Regions from separate parts of the Devosia sp. BK genome, predicted to be linked through region 1. Evidence: riboswitches for the same ligand, from Rfam matches in the RefSeq annotation. Region 1 holds a riboswitch; the other holds the start of a gene.

The links. Region 1 has a riboswitch for thiamine pyrophosphate ahead of DevBK_RS00490 (YkoF family thiamine/hydroxymethylpyrimidine-binding protein). Riboswitches for the same ligand answer to the same signal wherever they lie in the genome.
Region 2: another riboswitch for thiamine pyrophosphate. It lies ahead of thiB (thiamine ABC transporter substrate binding subunit); the one in region 1 lies ahead of DevBK_RS00490 (YkoF family thiamine/hydroxymethylpyrimidine-binding protein).

Annotation. Positions count from the first base shown of each region.
Region 1 covers NZ_JAIMBX010000001.1:113,553-122,722, forward strand. Annotated here, with positions in the region: gene DevBK_RS00470 (LLM class flavin-dependent oxidoreductase) at 1-4, opposite strand, end outside; gene DevBK_RS00475 (ABC transporter substrate-binding protein) at 1-1,008, opposite strand; gene DevBK_RS00480 (ABC transporter ATP-binding protein) at 1,012-1,761, opposite strand; gene DevBK_RS00485 (ABC transporter permease) at 1,758-2,552, opposite strand; gene DevBK_RS00490 (YkoF family thiamine/hydroxymethylpyrimidine-binding protein) at 2,568-3,176, opposite strand; TPP riboswitch at 3,167-3,278, opposite strand; gene DevBK_RS00495 (phospholipase D-like domain-containing protein) at 4,609-6,084, shown strand; gene DevBK_RS00500 (ABC transporter substrate-binding protein) at 6,273-7,292, shown strand; gene DevBK_RS00505 (ABC transporter ATP-binding protein) at 7,407-8,198, shown strand; gene DevBK_RS00510 (ABC transporter permease) at 8,204-9,010, shown strand; gene DevBK_RS00515 (FGGY-family carbohydrate kinase) at 9,133-9,170, opposite strand, start outside.
Region 2 covers NZ_JAIMBX010000003.1:369,084-378,253, forward strand. Annotated here, with positions in the region: gene DevBK_RS17360 (hypothetical protein) at 1-906, opposite strand, end outside; gene thiB (thiamine ABC transporter substrate binding subunit) at 1,059-2,063, opposite strand; TPP riboswitch at 2,131-2,232, opposite strand; gene DevBK_RS17370 (thiamine diphosphokinase) at 2,266-2,958, shown strand; gene DevBK_RS17375 (hypothetical protein) at 3,017-3,661, shown strand; gene rpoH (RNA polymerase sigma factor RpoH) at 3,708-4,577, opposite strand; gene DevBK_RS17385 (RluA family pseudouridine synthase) at 4,826-5,854, opposite strand; gene DevBK_RS17390 (DUF6476 family protein) at 5,853-6,206, shown strand; gene DevBK_RS17395 (hypothetical protein) at 6,225-7,400, opposite strand; gene DevBK_RS17400 (DUF1134 domain-containing protein) at 7,567-8,139, opposite strand; gene DevBK_RS17405 (YHS domain-containing (seleno)protein) at 8,234-8,731, shown strand; gene chpT (histidine phosphotransferase ChpT) at 8,810-9,170, shown strand, end outside.

The DNA of each region.
Region 1 (9,170 bases):
TCATGGTGCAGCGTCGAGATAATCGTTGGCGTAATAGGCGGTGAAATCGGGCTTGGCAGTTACCGGAGCGCCATTGCCATCCTTGAGAATGCCGGCATCGAAGAGAAATGTGCCAATAGCTTCCATTTTGGCAGGATCGATGGTGCCGATCGCGCCATTTTCACTCCGGATATAGTGCCCATCGATCAAGGCCTCCAGCGAGGCCCGGACAAAGTCCCGGTCGAGCAACATATCGGCATTGGCTGCGACGAGAATGTCAGTAGCCTCGTCGGGATGGGCGATGGCATAGTCATAGCCGCGCTGGCTGGCCGTGATGAACGCTTTGGCGGTGTCCGCGTTGCGGGCAAGGTAGGCATTGCTGGTGCTAATGAAATTGGTGTGCTGGTCGGGCACGCCGAAATCGGCGTAGCGGAAGGAACGCTGGGCGGGGCCGTCGCGCTCGGCTTTAATGCCTTCCCAGGTGTAGACTTCGAGGGTGAAATCGACGGCACCATTGGCAAGCGCTTCATAGGCGGAGGTGCCAAGGGTGACGGTCTCGAACTCGCCCTTACCGCCATCATGACGGATGATCGTGTCGATCAGGGCGCTCTCCCATGCGCTGCCGAAGCCGCCATAGATTTTGCCATCGAGATCTCTGGGAGACTGGATGTCCTGCTGGGCGGCATTGAAGACGAGGCGGCCGGTTTCGGTCTGGACCAGGGCATAGGTTGCCACCAGATCGGCCCCGGCGGTGCGCTGCGTGAAAAGGCCGATAGAGCCCAGAATACCGAAATCGGCGACCTGATTGGCGACCAGCGTACCAGCAGATGTATCGGTATAGGGCAGGATCTCGACGGCGAGCCCAGCCTCCTCGTAAAAGCCCTTGGCCTTGGCAACATAAAGGCCGATGTGATTGGTATTGGGCGTCCAGTCGAGCGCAATGGAGACGGGTGTGCCCTGGGCAAGGGCCGGGGTTGCGACCAGACTGACGGCGAGGCCGAGCGCTATCATCAAACGGGAAATGGGCATGAATTAGTCCTCCGGATTGAGCAGGGTCTGCAAAATTCGAGCTTCGAGGGCCGCAAGCTCGGGTGACCCGACGCTGTGGCGTGGGTGATCAAGGGGCACTTGAAAATGGTGGGCGACGCAGGCCGGGCGGGCCGACAGCACATAGATGCGGTCCGAGAGCAGCACGGCCTCGCGCACATCATGGGTGATCAGCAGCACAGTCCAGCGATGTCGGGTCCACATGTCGGCGAGCCAGCGCTGCATCTGGGCGCGGGTGAGGGCATCTAGAGCGCCGAAGGGCTCATCGAGCAGCAGCATTGGGCGTTGCTGGACGACTGTGCGCAGCAAGGCGGCGCGTTGGCGCATGCCGCCGGATAGCTGGGCGGGATAATGGTTTTCGAACCCGGCAAGGCCGAATTCTGCAAAGAGCGGGATAACCCTGGCACGGGCGGCCTGGCGGCCGAGACCCTGGACTTCAAGACCAAGCGTGGTGTTGTCGATGATGCGACGCCAGGGCATGAGCGCATCGCCTTGCGGCATGAAGGCGAAGCGATGCTGCGCTGGCGTGAGCGGTTGGCCATCGAGCAGCATCTGGCCGCCATCGGGCGCGATGGCGCCGGTCAGCAATTGCAGGATGGTGGATTTGCCGGCCCCGGAAGGGCCGAGGATCGAGACAAATTCGCCGGGCTGAACGCTGAGATTGATATCGGCGAGAACGTCGGTGGGCCCGAAGCCTTTGCGCAAGTTTTTGAGGTCGAGACGTGGCCGGCTCATGGACGGGCCTCCGTCAGCCGGGCCCACGGCATGGCGGCGCGCTGCAAGAGTACGGTGGCGCCAAAAAGCAGCAGCGTGAGCGTGGCGCTGACAAAGACTGCCGCGAGGACGAGATCGGGGCGGAAATTGTTCTTGGCATTGAGGATATAGATGCCAAGGCCCCGGGCTGCGCCGGCATATTCGGCAAAGATGGCGCCCACCACGGCATAGGTGATGGAAATGCGCAGGCCCGCAAAGAAATAAGGCAGTGCCGAGGGCAGGCGGGCCATAACGAAAATGCGCCAGCGGGAGGCACCCATTGAGGCGAGCAGGGCTGAGATATTGCGGTCGGTGGCTTCATAACCCTGGGTTAGGGCGACAAGCATGGGGAAGAAGGTGACGAGCGCGACCAGCACGATTTTGGGTGTGAGACCAAAGCCGAACCACAGCACAATCAGTGGCGCGATGGCGACCAGCGGCAGGGTCTGCGTGATGATGAATAGGGGAAACAGCGCCCGGCGCAGCTGCCGAAAAAAGTCGATCAGGATTGAAAAGAGAAGGGCGACGATGAGGGAGGACGCAAAGCCGAATGTGGTCGCCTGAAGCGTTGCGATCGTATGGCCGGTGAGGGCTTCGCGCTGCTCGTAACCCTGGACGATGATGCGCGTGGGCGCTGGCAGGGCGGTAGGCGAAATGCCCCAAAGTTGCACATAGGTCTCCCAGGCCAGGATCAGCGCGGAGACTGAGGCAATGGCCGGGCCGGCATGGCGGATAAAGCGCGCGAATTGTCGCGACGGGGCGGTAATGGACATGAATGGCCCTTGGGTTCAGCGCGCGCTGGGGCTGTTGGCTGAAACCGTCAGATCGATGGTGACGTGGCCTTGCGGCGGGCCGAAGCGGCAGAAGGCCTGCTCGATGGTGGCAAAGAGCGCGCCGGTATCGCCACTGAGCTTGGTGGCGAAATGCTTGGACTTCTCGAAGGTGCCCGAGTGCTTGAGGAAGTCGATGCAGCCATAGATTTCGTCCATATGGTTGCCTTGGCCCAGGACGTAAAGCGAGAACTGGACCACAGAGAACACGCCGATGTGGGGGGCATTTTGTACCGCAGTCAGCGCCGCGGCCTGCCGTTCGGCCAAGGGCGCGGCGGTGTCGTCGAATTGGGTCGAATTGCAGATGGGATCGTCGGGCTCGCCGGGGCAGCCGCGCGAAATGGTGGCCGAGAGCACGCAATGTTTGCCGGTCCGGGCGGTGGCGCTGAAGAGATCGCGCATGGCCGGGAACAGCACTTCGGGCGGACCGACGAGCAGGGTGGAAATGTCGTCGGTTTCAATGCGCAACTGGTCGCGATAGGGATCGAGCGCGCCCAAAGCACTGATGATGACGCCGACGAAATCGTCGGTCATTGGGTATAGGGATATCTGTGCGCCCGAAAACATGGCCCGCCTCGCTCCGCTGGTATTACCCAGATCAGCTATAGGGTCCGAAGGCTTCCCGCCCTCATCTCAGCCCCGACCTACGGAGCACCCCTGTGGATATGGGCACCTTATGCGCTGCTGGTCGCAGAACGCAAGCCTTCTTACGTCAGAGGTAAGGTGAAGAGGCTGGCGAACTGATGTCGGCTGCCTGGTTCGGGCCCCGGTGAACGGGGTCGCAGAAACGGGTGATATTCATCAGGGCGCTCTCGCGCTGATCCTGATGGCTCTACCCGCTGTCCGCATCAACGCAAAAAGGTTTTCACCGAGTAGAGGGGGCAAGCTAGAGGAGGCTGAGAGCCAGTCAGTCGGATGCTCACGGTGCCCCGCGGCGCCAAGCGGCATTTCTGGGCGGCGAGTGGGACCGTTTGCAATCTTTACGAATGTCAGCCCTACAACGACGCTCATGCGGCGAGCCTGTCTCGATGAAAAAATTGTCTCGTGCGACCTCTCATTCTTGGGGGGAAGCCGCTTGGTGGCGGAGTAGGGCAATCGGGGAAATGTCCGATAACGCCCGTTGCCACAGATGCAGTGGCACGTTGCGACCCCGTTTCGGCCATTCCCACTGGATTTGGTTTTGCGTGGACCGGACATGCGAGTGATGACGCCGCGTGCTAAGTCAGAGCGATGGCTATACGCAGGATCATGATTATCGGCGGCCCTGGATCAGGCAAGACCTGGCTCGCTCGACGTCTTGGTCGTCGTTATGAACTACCCGTCCATGCCGTTGATGACGAGGTGTGGGATTCGCTTGGAAACCTGCGAGCTCCAGACGATATCGATGCACGCGTACGCCAGCTGACGGCGCAAGAAAAGTGGATCATCGAGGGTGGCAACAGCCGAACCTATATAGATCGGGTTCAACGCGCTGACGCTATTATTCGAATGGTGCCACCGGTGTGGCTCCGGCTATCTCGCGTGCTTCGTCGGGATGGCATTCGGATCCAACTTCTCCGCTGGACCCTTCGATACGATGAAGTATTTGGACCAGAAGATAGGCTGGCGCTCGAGAGCGGGCAGGGTAGCGCAACGTGCATAGAGATTGGTTCGAATGCAGAATTGCTTCGACTGCTTCGCGGTGGAATCGAGGAGTTCTGAACCGTCGCGGAGTTGGCGATCAACCCCATTTGCCACTGTCTCGATTTCAGCAGACCAACTGTTTGGAGGACATCGGATTGGCAGTCTAAACGACCGGGCGCGTTGCGGACTGTCCCTACGAACTCCAAGGGTGATTTTGATCGTGCTTTGACGTTGCAAAAGGCTGTCGCAACTTCGAGGGCGGCCGGCTCAGGCTATGGAAACCTAATGGGTAGACATTCGTTCTGATCGCGATCGATCGGGATGCGATCGCTGTTCCGTAGCCAAGCCTTGGGCGCTGCCGATAAAGGATGAATGGATGGTTCGGCGAGACGGTGGCGCCCCGCTTCTACCAGGCGTCAATTGTTATCGGGTCGAGACCGCTACGCGGGCTTCTGTCATCATCGATGCGGATGACTATTTCCGCGTTGCGCGAGCGGCGATGCTGAAGGCGAAAAAGCGCATCGTGTTGATCGGTTGGGACTTTGATGCCCGCATCCGGTTGGGCGCTCCCACGAACGATGGTGCGCCTGAAAAAGTCGGCGACTTCATCTATTGGCTGGTTCAGCAGAACCCTGAACTTGAAGTCTTTCTGCTGCGTTGGGATCTAGGTGCCCTCAAGATGCTGGCTCGCGGCTCCACCATTTTCACCGTCTTCAAATGGATGAGCCATAGACGTATTCACACCAAGCTCGATGGAGCCCATCCGCCAGCGGCCTCGCACCACCAAAAGATCGTCGTCATCGACGAGGCGCTGGCCTTTTGTGGCGGCATCGACATGACCGAGGACCGCTGGGACACACGCGACCATATACACGAAGACCCGCGCCGCGTGCGTCCGAATGGCAAGCCGCACAAACCCTGGCATGACGCCACAACGGCATTGGAAGGGCCGATTGCACGCACACTCGCCGACATCGCACGCGATCGATGGATCACGGCCGGAGGAAGGCCAATGCCAGAACTGAGCAAGCAGCAATCGCCTTGGCCTGACGCTCTCGATGCGCAATTCGTTGATGTGCCCATCGCAGTCTCTCGTTCTGCGCCTGAGATCGACGGCCGGCCGTCAGTTCTTGAGATCGAGCACCTGTATCTCGACCAGATTGCCAGGGCAAAACGCTACATCTATGCCGAAAGCCAATATTTCGCGTCGCGGCGGGTGGCTGAAGCAATGGCGAAGCGCCTCCAGGAGGCCGATGGACCCGAAATCGTCGTCATCAACCCCGATAGCGCGCAAGGTTGGCTGGAGCCCCTGGCGATGGATACCGCCCGTGCTCGCCTTTATCAGGCGCTGAACCGGTTGGACACGCATGGGCGCTTTCGAATTTACACGCCGGCCACCAGTGGCGGCGAGCCAATCTACGTTCACGCTAAAATCCTTATCATCGATGACGAGGTCGTACGCATCGGCTCGTCAAATCTGAACAATCGCTCGATGCGCCTCGATACCGAATGCGACGTCACTATCGATGCGACATTTGCTCAGAATGAAGCTGTCAGTGAAACGGTCAGGGCCATTCGCAACAGCTTACTCGGCGAGCATCTTGCCGTTTCGCCCGACATCATCGAGCGGGAGGTGAACGCGCGAGGGCTGATCGGTGCCATCGAAGGCCTGCGTAACGATGGCAAATCTCTGATCCCATACGCTCCTGAGGATTTAAGCGCCGTCGAGGCATGGCTCGCGGACCACGAGGTTTTGGATCCAGAGGGTCCCGAAGAGATTTTCGAAGCTTTCACGAAGCGCGGGCTTTTTCGGCGCTTGCGTAAGCCCAAGATCAGTCTGGGGCGACCCTGACCTGCGATCCAGATTTTCACACGGATGGCGCGCCAAAATGGTGCGTAGCCCAAACTATGACGGCCACTTTTTAGCACTGCAGCCTAAAAAATATGCATATATGATTTCAGCGCTAATTTTAATCAGTTTCCACTTGCGCGCATGAATTTGTCTTGGTTGTTTGTGTCCAACAAACACGGAGAAGACCCATGCTCACGCCTCGCCTTCTGGCGACCGCTACTCTCTTCAGTTCTCTGATTTTCGCCGTGCCTGCATTGGCGCAAACCGACGTCAAGCTGACTTTGGATTGGCGGTTCGAAGGGCCAGCAGCAGGGTTTCTGCTGGCGCAGGACAAGGGGTATTTTGCCGACGAGGGACTTAATGTCACCATCGATACCGGCAATGGGTCGGTTGAGGCCATTCCGCGCGTCGCCACCGGCGCTTACCAGTTTGGCTTCGGCGACATCAATTCGCTGATCAAGTTTCTCGACGAGGACAACACCCAGCCGGTCAAGGCCATCATGATGGTCTATGATAAACCGGTATTCTCGGTCATCGGCCGCAAATCTCTCGGGATCACCGACGATCCGAAATCGCTCGAAGGCAAGAAGCTCGGCGCGCCGCCGCCCGATGGCGCCTTTGCGCAATGGCCTGCTTTCGTCGAAGCGGCGGGGATCGACACTTCGGGCATCACCATCGAGTCGATCGGTTTTCCGGTGCGCGAACCGATGCTGGCTTCAGGCGACGTCGATGGTGTTTTTGGCTTTGCCTTCTCGGTGATCCTCAACCTTAAGGCCAATGGCGTGCCGGACGACGATATCTCGACCATCCTTTTTGCCGATCACGGGCTCAATCTTTATGGCAATGCGATCATGGTCAACGAGGCCTTTGCCGAGGAAAATCCGGAGGCCGTGAAGGGGTTTGTTCGGGCGCTCGCCAAGGGTTTTGCCGATGCCGTGGCTGATCCGGCAGCAGGCGCCGCTGCCGTATTGGCGCGCAATGAGACGCTCAATATCGACACCGAAGCCGCGCGCCTGACCATGGCGAACGAGATGAACATCAAGACGCCCTATGTGGTCGAGCACGGTTTTGGCGGGATTGATGAGGCGCGCCTGGCCGCATCCATCGACACGCTGAAGATCTCGATGGGCCTCAAGGGCAATGTCACTGCCGCTGATGTGTTCGATGCACAATATCTGCCGCCGGCTGCAGAGCGCATGCTGCCGTAACTCTTTGGTGGCGATATTCCCAGGCGAAAGGGCGCCTGGGTCATCTGCCCGGACCGTTCTTTCGAGGGAACGGGGACGGTCCGGGCAGACCTCTCTTTCTTCTGGAGCACCGGCATGGCTTCACCGCTTGTTTCCATCGAAAACGTCGACATGCGCTATGGCGGGCCGGACGGCACGCTGGCGGTCAGCGGGCTTAACCTCAAAATCAATCGCGGCGAATTCGTCGCGGTGGTCGGGCCCTCGGGTTGCGGCAAATCCACACTGATGAAGCTGACGACGGGGCTGCATATTCCTCAGAACGGGGCGGTGATCGTCGCCAATAGTCAGGTGACCAAGCCTGTTTCGATCGTCGGCATGGCTTTTCAGAACCCGACCATGCTGCCTTGGCGGACGACGCTCGAAAATATTCTGCTGCCGCTCGAGATCGTCGAGAGACACCGGCGTCGGTTGCGCAGCCATAAGGCTGAATATGTCGCGAAGGCCGAGAAACTGCTGGAGACTGTGGGGCTGAAGGGATTTGGCGACAAATTCCCCTGGCAGCTTTCGGGCGGCATGCAGCAGCGGGCCAATCTGTGCCGCGCGCTGATCCATGAACCGGAATTGCTGATGCTCGATGAGCCGTTCGGTGCGCTCGATGCCTTTACGCGCGAAGAACTCTGGTGCGTGATCCGGGACCTCCATGCGAGCCAGGATGTCACTATCGTGCTCGTGACTCATGATCTGCGCGAGAGTGTGTTCCTGGCCGATAAGGTCGTCGTCATGTCGGCGCGGCCGGGCAGGGTGATTGCCGAGCACGAGGTGCCGTTTGAGCGGCCACGGCAGTTGGACCTGCTCTACGAGCCGGCGTTCAATGAAATGGTGCAGCGGCTGCACGGGGAAATCGCAACGGCGAGGGCCGCAGTATGACGACGATGGAAACACCTGCGCCGGTTGCGGCTGCGCCAAAGCCGGTCTTCAAGCTCAATTGGGTGCGGCTCGCGCCGGTGCTTTATACGATCGGGCTCTTCGTTATCTGGGAGATTGGCGTTCGCCTGTCCGGGCTGCCGCATACTATTTTGCCGACGCCAACGCGAGTGTTCGAGGCCATCGTGCAGTACTGGTCGCCGATTTGGAAGAACTCGGTGCAGACGCTCTACACCACTGTGCTCGGCTTCATGATCGCGGTTGTCGCGGGGCTCGGAATCGGGCTTTTCATCGGTTGGTCCAAGACCATTTATGCCGGGCTCTACCCCATAATGGTCGGGTTCAATGCCATTCCCAAGGTGGCACTGGTGCCGATCCTTGTCATCTGGTTCGGCATCGGGACCGTGCCGGCCGTGCTGACGGCGTTTCTGATTTCGTTTTTCCCGATCGTGGTCAATGTCGCGACGGGCCTAGCGACCATCGAACCGGAAACCGAGGACGTGCTGCGCGCCCTCGGCGCGAAGAAAATGGACATCATGCTCAAGGTCGGCATTCCGCGGTCGATGCCATATTTCTTCGGCTCGCTGAAAGTGGCGATCACGTTGGCCTTTGTCGGTTCGGTCGTCAGCGAAACGGTGGCGTCCAATTCGGGCCTCGGCAACATGATGGCCTCGGCACAATCGAATTTCAACGTGCCGCTGGTCTTTGCGGGTCTTCTCATGCTGGCCGTTGAAGGCATCGCCATGTATGCGGTCATGGCTTGGATCGAAAAGCGCATGACCGGCTGGGCGCATCGTTCCACCATGGGGACCTGACTTGAAATAGTCGCGTACCACAAAACATCGGACGGTTTCGCAAGACGGCAAAGGTCGGCGGAACTCGAGAAACGGCGCCGCCGACAAAGACCTAAATCACTGCGAGAAGGTGGCGACTGGCGCTAGGTTGCACTATGCCTTGCCTCCGGCGATCGAGCTA
Region 2 (9,170 bases), on a different contig from region 1:
GGAGACAAGCGGCAGGGCGAAGCCAACGGTGGCGAGAGCCAATATCAGCCCCTGCAGGACGCGCGCGCCAAAACCATCGCGCCAAGTTGGCGGCAGCGAGCGGCCTTGGACGCTGACGACGGGCGTCGTGCTTGATGCGAGGAGGATGACGAGCGCGCAGACCCCGATCTGGGTCAGGGCCAGTCGCACGGCGCCGACAAGATCGAAATCGAGCCGCACCGCCGAATAGATGGCCACCTCTAGCGTTTGGTTTGCTGGTCCGCCGCCGAGCAGCAGCACGATCGGGAAGCTCGTAAAGGCGAGGAGAAAGATGATGGCGCCGAGGCCTGGCAGGCTGGTGCGCATGGCGGGCCAATCGATCAGCCGAAACCGTTGTCTCGCTGATAGGGCCAGCGATTGCCCGACCTTGAGCTTGCTTTGCGGAATGGCATCGAGTCGTGCGAGAAGAATGCGCGCGGCAAAGGCGCCGTCGAGAATGACATGAGCCAACAGAATGCCTGAAAGCCCAAAGGCCGGATTGCCGATCGAAAAGCCGAATAGCGTTTCGCTCGCTTGGTTGATCCAGCCATTGCGGCCCCAGATGGAAAGTAGACCAAACGCGACGACCATGCCGGGCGTAACGATGGCGGCGGCAAAGAGCCCGACCACCAGGTCGCGCCCCAGAAAGCGCAAGCGATTGAGCGCCCAGGCGAGGGCCGTGCCGACGGAGAGCGACAGGATGGTGGTAAAACCCGCCTGGATGGCGGTCATCCGCAGGAGGTGCGGAATATCGACGCGCGAGGAGCCGCTGGCGTCGGTGGCGGCGGAGAAGATGGCCCAGAGCACGGAGGCGATGAGGCCGGCAATGGCAAGGGCGAGGGCTTCGGAGATGGCGATGCGGGTGGGGCGGTGGGGGAGGGTCAGCATGAGTGGCCACACGCACTGAACGGCACCCTCCCCCTTGCGGGGAGGGTTGGGGAGGGGGGAGTGAGCCACAATAGCGTTGTGGCTGCCGACACCCCCTCCCAACCTCCCTCGTCAAGGGGGATGTGCCATATCGAGTTTGTGCAGAGCATTTATTATTGCACCGCTGCCAGCATCTCGTCGATCCACTCGGACGAATGCGCCAGGATATCCTCGTCGCTCAACCGCAAGGTCTTTTCAGGCTGCGGCAAGCTGGCAAAGGCTGGGTTCAGATCAGCTCCAAGATCGACCACCGGGAACATCCAATTGGTCGTCGGGATGATCTTCTGACCCTCCGGCGAAGCGAACCATTCAAGGAACTGCTTGGCGAGCTCCTGATGCTTGGAGGATTTCAAAATCCCGGCGACTTCGATCTGCGGATAATGCCCTTCCTCGAACAGCGCCGCTTTGATCGTGTCGTCGTTTTCTTCGATGATGTGGTAGGCGGGCGAGGTCGTATAGGAGAGCGCCATGTCGGCCTCGCCATCGAGGAAGAGCGAATAGCTCTCGCTCCATTCGCGCGTTACGGTCAGGATATGGGGTTTCAGACCGGCCCAGATTTCCGGCGCGCGGTCGCCATAGGCGGCCTTGATCCAGAGGACGAGCCCAAGGCCCGGCGTTGCCGAACGCGGGTCCTGGATGGCGATCTTGAAATCGTCCGGCATGGCGATGAGCTCTTCAAAGCTCTTGGGCGGGGTCGCGGTCCGGTCGGTGTCATACATGAAGGCGAAATGCGAATAGTCGAACGGCACGAATTGCGCATCCGTCCAGGCTTCCGGCAGGTCGAGCTTGTCGAGCGTCAGGCCATGATCGGCAAAAAGCCCGGTGGCGCGGGCTTCGCCGGCAATGGCGGTGTCGAGCCCGACAATGAGGTCGGCCTCGGTCGTGGCGCCTTCAAGCTGCACGCGGCGGAGGGTGCCGATGGAGGAGTCGGCGGCGACCCAATTGAGCTTGCAGCCGCAGACGGGTTCGAAGGCTGCGGAAAGCTGCAGGCCGGGACCCCATTCGGCCGCAAAGCCGTCATAGGTGTAGATGGTGAGCGTGGGTACATCCTGCGCATGGGCAGAAACGGCAGACAATCCAAAAAGGACCGCAAGCGCGAGGCAAGTGGATTTGACCATTGGGTCATCCCTTCAACGGTTGCGGCCATGGGAGAAGGGATAAGTCAATGGAGAGGACGCGAAGAGACGCCCTTGCCATCTCGAACTTCCTCCGCCAGCATGACCTGGTTCAGGTTCTATGGGTAACTCTCAGCTCCGGACATGATCCGGAACACCCCAGCGAGACGGCTCGGACCATATTGAGAGAATTGTGACAGTGCAAGTGACTTCAGGAAGCGGCGCAGGCGCAGTGCCGCTGGTCTTTCAACGGCCTATGGCCATTGTCGGGGGCGGTGCCGTCGATATCGCGCTTTTGCAGGATCTGGCCGCGCGCGGCATTGCGCTGGTCGGTGCCGATGGCGGCGGCGACGCGATTGGCGCGGCGGGCCTGACGCCCGATGCGATCATCGGCGATCTCGATTCTCTATCCGATCGAGCCGGGTGGGAGCAGCGCACGCGCGTCATCCATATCCCCGAGCAGATCACCACCGATTTCCAAAAGGCGCTCTATTCGACCAGTGCCCCGGTGACCCTTGCCCTTGGGATGACCGGTAAACGCCTCGACCATACGCTCGCCGCGCTCAGCGCGGTCCTCCAATATGCGCAGATGCGCAAATTACTGCTGGTCGATGAAACCGATGTCGCGCTCGCAGTGACCGGCTGCATCGCTTTCGACGCGGCGCAGAAAGAACGTGTGTCGATCCACCCGCTGGTGCAGATCCAGTTCCGCCGATCGACCGGGCTTTATTACCCCATGGATGGCCTCATGCTCGAGCCGGGAGGCCTCATCGGCACATCGAACGAAGGCACAGGTGGAGAGGTGGTGGTCGAGCCTGAGGACGACACGCCGTGGCTCCTTATTCTCGGCAAGGAGCGCCTTTGGGATCTGATCGAAGAGGCGCGCAAGAGTGCGTAGGCGCAGCGTGCTTGCAGGTCTCGCCGCCACTCCGCTTCTGACAGGCGGAGGATTTGCCATGAGCAGTTTTACGCAAGCGATCGCGGCTTCGCTGCCGCCCGGCATGGAACTACCAGAAGCCTTCGTCACCACGATCGACTGGCTCGACGCCAACAATTTTGTCCGCGATGGCAGCATGGCCTTTGTCAAACCGGCCGATGCCCAACTCACCAGTGAAACCGGCTTCAAGCCGGTCGATCCTGGCCATGTCGATGCCTGGCTTGGTACGGATGACAAAGCCTACACCGAGCGCCTTGCGCCCATTATCCCGACCGGCGGCGAAGGCTCCTACGCTGCGCTGTGGCGTCGTGACGATGGCGGTCTCTCCATCGTCCACATGGGCTCAGGGTCCGGGTCCGTGCTGATGGCAACGCTAACCGAGAATCCCGTCGATATGCTGCGGCTTATGGCAATCGGCTATGGCGAACTGTGCTGGCCGGAATATTTTGGCATTACCCCGGAAGAAGAGCATGCCAATCTCGTGGCCGCCGTCGGCGCGGAAAACGTGCCGCCCTACAGCCCGCCAGCCGAGTTCCGGCAATTCGTCAGCAAGACATTTGCCGTCACCATCCCGCGTACGGCGTCGGAAATTCTTGGGCCTCTCGAAAATGCTCCGGCGGACGATCCGTTCACGCTCTGGCTGGCGTCCATTCCTGAAAACTAAAAAGGCGGGCACTTGGCCCGCCTTCGTCATCTCATGATGTCGTCGATCAGTGCGGACGAGCCGCTTCCTTGACCGCTTCCTGAACCTTTTCAAAGGCGCGGACTTCGATCTGGCGGATGCGCTCGCGGCTGACGTCATATTGCTGCGCCAGCTCTTCGAGCGTCGACGGATTGTCCTGCAGGCGGCGAGCCTGGAAGATGGCGCGCTCGCGTTCGTTGAGCACGTCCATAGCCTGGGTAAGAAGGCCCATGCGCTCGTCGAACTCCTGCGTTTCGCCGAGGCTCGTTTCCTGGTCCGGCGTGTCGTCGACGAGCCAATCCTGCCATTCCGACGAGCCTTCGTCAGCCCGCATGGGCGAGTTCAGCGAGGCATCACCCGAAAGGCGAGCGTTCATCGACACGACATCGGCTTCGGTCACCTTGAGCGTCGTCGCGATCTGCTTGATCTGGTCGGGATGAAGGCTGCCCTCTTCCAAAGCCGCGATCTGGCCCTTCACCTTACGCAGGTTGAAGAACAGACGCTTCTGAGCGGCAGTCGTGCCGATTTTGACGAGGCTCCACGAGCGCAGGACATATTCCTGAATCGCGGCGCGGATCCACCACATGGCATAGGTCGCAAGGCGGAAGCCTTTTTCAGGCTCGAAGCGCTTGACCGCATGCATGAGGCCGACATTGCCTTCCGAAATGACTTCGGAAATCGGCAGGCCATAACCGCGATAGCCCATGGCAATCTTGGCGACCAGACGCAGATGGCTGGTGATCAGCTTCTGCGCCGCGCCGGGATCGGCATGTTCCTTGTAGCGCTTGGCAAGCATGTATTCTTCATCGGGTTCCAGCATGGGAAACCGGCGTATTTCCTGAAGGTAACGGCTAAGTCCGCCCTCAGACGAGAGGACAGGCAGATTCGTTTGGGCCATTGTGCACCCCCTTTCGTGATTCCCCCGCATGGCGCGGGCGGAAAATCTCCTCTTGTCCTTGCGGCACAAGACGAGACGCACCGCCATATATAGGCGGCAGTTTGGCGAATTTAAGAGGCAAAAGACGTCCGAACGTTACAATTCGGATAAGGTTCCTGCCAGCATTCGAACTGCCTGATAGGTATACGCCTCAGGTCCCCAGGCAGTTCGATCACCCTTGGGTGAGCGACGCCGCCAACCGCGCGATATTATCGGGCGAATGCCTTGTCGAATGGCTCAAGCGCATCTTCGAGTGCCTGCAGATCATCGGGCAAATCGGCCTCGAAGGTCATCTCTTCGCCGGTGACGGGATGCTCGAAACCGAGTTCGGCAGCGTGCAGCGCCTGCCGGCCCAAAGCCCGGACGGCATCGGCCAATTCTTCGGGCAGGCGATTGAGCTTTGTCGCAAAACCAGACGCGTATACCTGGTCGGCGACCAGTGGATGGCCAATATGAGCCATGTGCACGCGGATCTGGTGCGTGCGTCCGGTTTCGAGCTGGCACTGGATGCGAGTGATATCCCAGCGCTCGTCGCCATAGCGCGCCTCGACCGCATAATGGGTGATTGCCTCGCGTCCATCCTTGCGTACCGCCTGTTTCAAGCGATTGCCGGGGTCGCGGCCGAGGGGCGCATCGACCGTACCGAGCGCGCTTTGCGTCGTGCCCCAGGCAAAGGCAGTATAGGCGCGATGGAGGGGACCGGTGCGACCGTGATCAGCAAACTGGGCCGAAAGGTGCTTATGCGCCCGATCGGTCTTCGCCGCGACCATGACGCCTGACGTGTCGCGGTCGAGCCGATGGACGATGCCCGGCCGCTTTACGCCACCGATGCCTTTGAGGCTTTCGCCGCAATGGTAGATCAGCGCATTGACCAAGGTGCCATTGGGCGAGCCGGGTGCGGGGTGAACCACCATGCCGACGGGCTTGTTGATCACGATGAGTTCGTCATCCTCGTAAAGGATGTCGAGCGGGATATTTTCCGCCACCGGTTCAGGATCTTCCGGGGGTGGGGCAAGAAGGACGATTGTCTCGCCCGCCTTCAGCCGGTATTTGGGTTCGCTGACGGTCTTGCCGTCGATCGTGACAGCGCCTTCAAGGATCAGGTCCTTGATCCGGCTACGGCTCAGGACATCGTGTTCCTTGGCGAGAACGGCATCGAGCCGTCCGCCGGCCACTGTTTCATCGACGACAAGCTCGATCGGCTCGCCCTCGAATTCGGAAATGGTTTCGTCTGCCATGAGTGATCCTGACAAGTCCGGCAATACGCCCTTTCCTGACGAGAGGGAGCTCACGCCGGAGGCTAATGCCGCTATTGGAAAAGCACGCCGCTCGGCGGGTTTCGCCATGGGCATCATGTTGCTCGGCTTTATGGCGGTTGGCTTTGCGATTGTCTATCGCGTCATGCGCGATGCCCCGCCGCCCACGATCGCCGAAACCGTCAGCGTCCCTGCCGGCGCCGAAGTGCTCTCGGCACTCAGTGTCGATGGCACGATCCAGGTGACCTATCAGGCCGGCGGCGCGGTAATGCTCTCAGTCTTTGACGCGAGCACCGGTGAACTGCGGCAGACGACAGCGATTTCGGCGGAGTAGGGCCATGGGCTTTCGCCCCTAGCGCCCCTGAATTTCCCGCAGGGCCTGCAGGCGGTCCGACACCGACCCACGACGCGGACCTTCGCTCGGCGGGGGCTCGAGCGTGCCCATGGATTCACCATCGTCGGCAAAGCGCTGGACGCGGTCAAAGAGGCTTTCTTCGACCTCGTCCTGTAGCGGCGCGTCATTGTCGACCGCATAGACGAGCTTGCTGACGCTAGCTGCGATATCGTTGAGCCGCTCGCGCAGATGGGCCTCTTCCATCCGCTCGGTGTCCCAATCGGCCAGAATGAAGGATTCCACATTAGCGACCTTCTTGCGCAGCTTTTCGACCTCGTCTTCGAGGTTGAGCTTGTCGGCTAGAAGCTGCTCGGCGCGGCCATTGCTTTGTGCAACCGCCTCGCTGCTTTCGGCGAGCAGGGCGTTGAGGCGGTTTTCGGCGCTGGCAATCCGCGCCTCTGCTGCCGTCAACGCCTCGGCGCTTTCTTCCTGATCGGCGTCGCGGCGGGCGAGGGCATTGCGCATGGCGGCAATCGCGGCAGTCGATTCCGTCGAGCGGCGATCGGAATTTTCGAGGCGTTCGATGAGGCTGCGGGCCTGATCTTCCAGGAAAGCCGCGCGCTTGCGCTCGACGGCCAGCGCCGTCATCAGGCGCTCCATGTCTTCTTCATAATCGCCGAGAAGACCGATCTCCTGCGCCATGGTCGAAGCAGGGAGGCCACCACGCAGATTGCTGCGCAGATTTTCGATTTCGCCCTGCCGCGCTTCGGCATCGCGTTCGCGCATGCGCAACCGCTGGGCAAGGTCGGTGCCTTCCTTTTCGAGCTCGAGAATGCGCGCCCGCAGTTCTTCCTGCCGCGCTTCGAGTTCGGTGACGACGGAGAGGTGCTTGTCGCGTTCGGCCTTGAGCGCGCCGAGATCGGTGCGCTTCTGATTGACGTCGCTGAGCTGTTCGGCAAGGCGCTTGCGCAGAGCCTCGACATTCATTTCGAGCCGACGGGTCGAGAGCGCGAATTCGGCGCGCAACTGGTCCTTGTCGGCGCGGAATTCTGAAAGGGTAATCGGGGTCGCTGCCTCGATGCGGCGCTTGGTGAGGCGCACGGCGCGCTTCCACACCGCGGGCATGATGATGAGCGCGATCAACCCCGCAGCTAAGAGGCCCAGCGCAAAATACATCATGTTTTCGATCAGCATCGCGCATACTCCGGCTGCACCGGCAGACCCAACGGATTAATAAGCCGGACCGGTCTAGCCTGACCATCTTTGCCGAAGATTAACCCTAACGGCTTTGGGGCTCACCGTCACGAAAAAGCCGGGGAAAGTGCCCCGGCTTGCCTACACGTTTTATCGCTTGAACCGATCAGAAGGGGTTCCAGGTAGGCTCGTTGGTGAAGTTGAGATAGCCGACATTGATCCCGAGACGCGCGCCGACGCCCGAGCGGATGGGCACCACGACGACATTGCCGCGCTTCGTCACTGTCATGCCGAAGCCGCCGAGCACATAGGCCGAGCCATCAACACCGGGGTAGCGGCCAAGGATTTCCTGGATGGCGTTGAGATTATAGACCAGCATCATGACCTTTGAGCCATCGCCGCCAACGTCGAAGCCGATGCTCGGACCCTGCCAATAGATTGAATATTCTCCCGCATTGCGGGTGAAAAGCTTGCCCTCGCCGTACTTGGCCCCGATGAACAGGGCGCCGCCGGCTTCCTCGCCGAGAATATAGCCATTGGGCAAGCCGAACTGGCTCACGGCCTTTTCAACGACAGAGGCAAGGCCCTGGGAGGCGGAACCGAAAAACTGGTGTCCGCTCTCGACCAGTTCTTGGCCGGAATAGGTATCGCTCAATGAGCCTTGCGCGAAAGCGGGGGCGGCCGCAGGCATGGCGAGCGCCAGAATGAGGGCGCCAATCTTGGCGAGGCGTTTGAACATGGTCTGCTCCCTTGGCGGCTCAGCGTGGTTACGAAGACATTAAGGTCTTTGCGGCACATTTGCCGTCGACGTCGTGCCGTTCCTGAGCCAGATCATGAAGCAAACCTCTAAACAAATCTTAACCATGTTTGCCGTGCTTCTGCCGCTTTTCGGGCCGGTTTCGGCCCAGTTCAGCCCGGCAGTCGCCCAATCGGTCGTGAGCTATATCACCACCGATCCCCTGACCGGCATCGCCATCGGCGGCATGGATCCGGTATCCTATTTCACCGATCCGGCACCGCTGCCCGGCAAGCCCGAGTTCGAATTCTCCTGGAAAGGCGCGCCTTGGCACTTTGCCAACGAGGCCAATATGGAGGTTTTCAAAAAACATCCGGAAATTTATGCGCCTCAATATGGCGGCCATGGGGCCATGAGCATGGCGCGTGGCTTTGTGTCGGATTCCGATCCGCGGATGTACACCGTTTTCAAGGAACGGCTTTTTCTCTTTTATTCCGCCTCCAACCGCGAGGCATTTCTCCTCGCGCCCGATGCTGCGGCGCGCAACGGCGCCAAGAACTGGCCCACTTTATCCAAAACACTGTCGACGCAGTAGTGCTCGGCAACGCTCCCCACTATCCTTTCGCAACACTGATTCCCCTCTGCCTTGCGCGAGGGCGTATGGAGACCGACGATGACCGATATCATTGAGCTCAAGGCAACAGACCTCGCTGCCATGCTCTGCTCGCGGGTTTGCCATGACCTCATCAATCCCATCGGCGCCATCGGCAATGGCCTCGAAGTCCTGGCCGATCCCAACCAGGCCGATATGTCGGAGGGCGCCCGCGACCTGATCGCCAGCGCGGCCAAGCAGAGCCGCGCCAAGCTCGAATTTGCCCGTCTCGCCTATGGAGCGTCCTCGACCGCTGGCACCGATATCGACACACGCGAATGCGAGCGCGTTGCGCGCATCCTCTTTGACATCGAAAAGGCCGATCTTGAATGGGATGTGCCACTGATCCTTCTGCCCAAGCACAAAGCCAAGCTTTTCATGA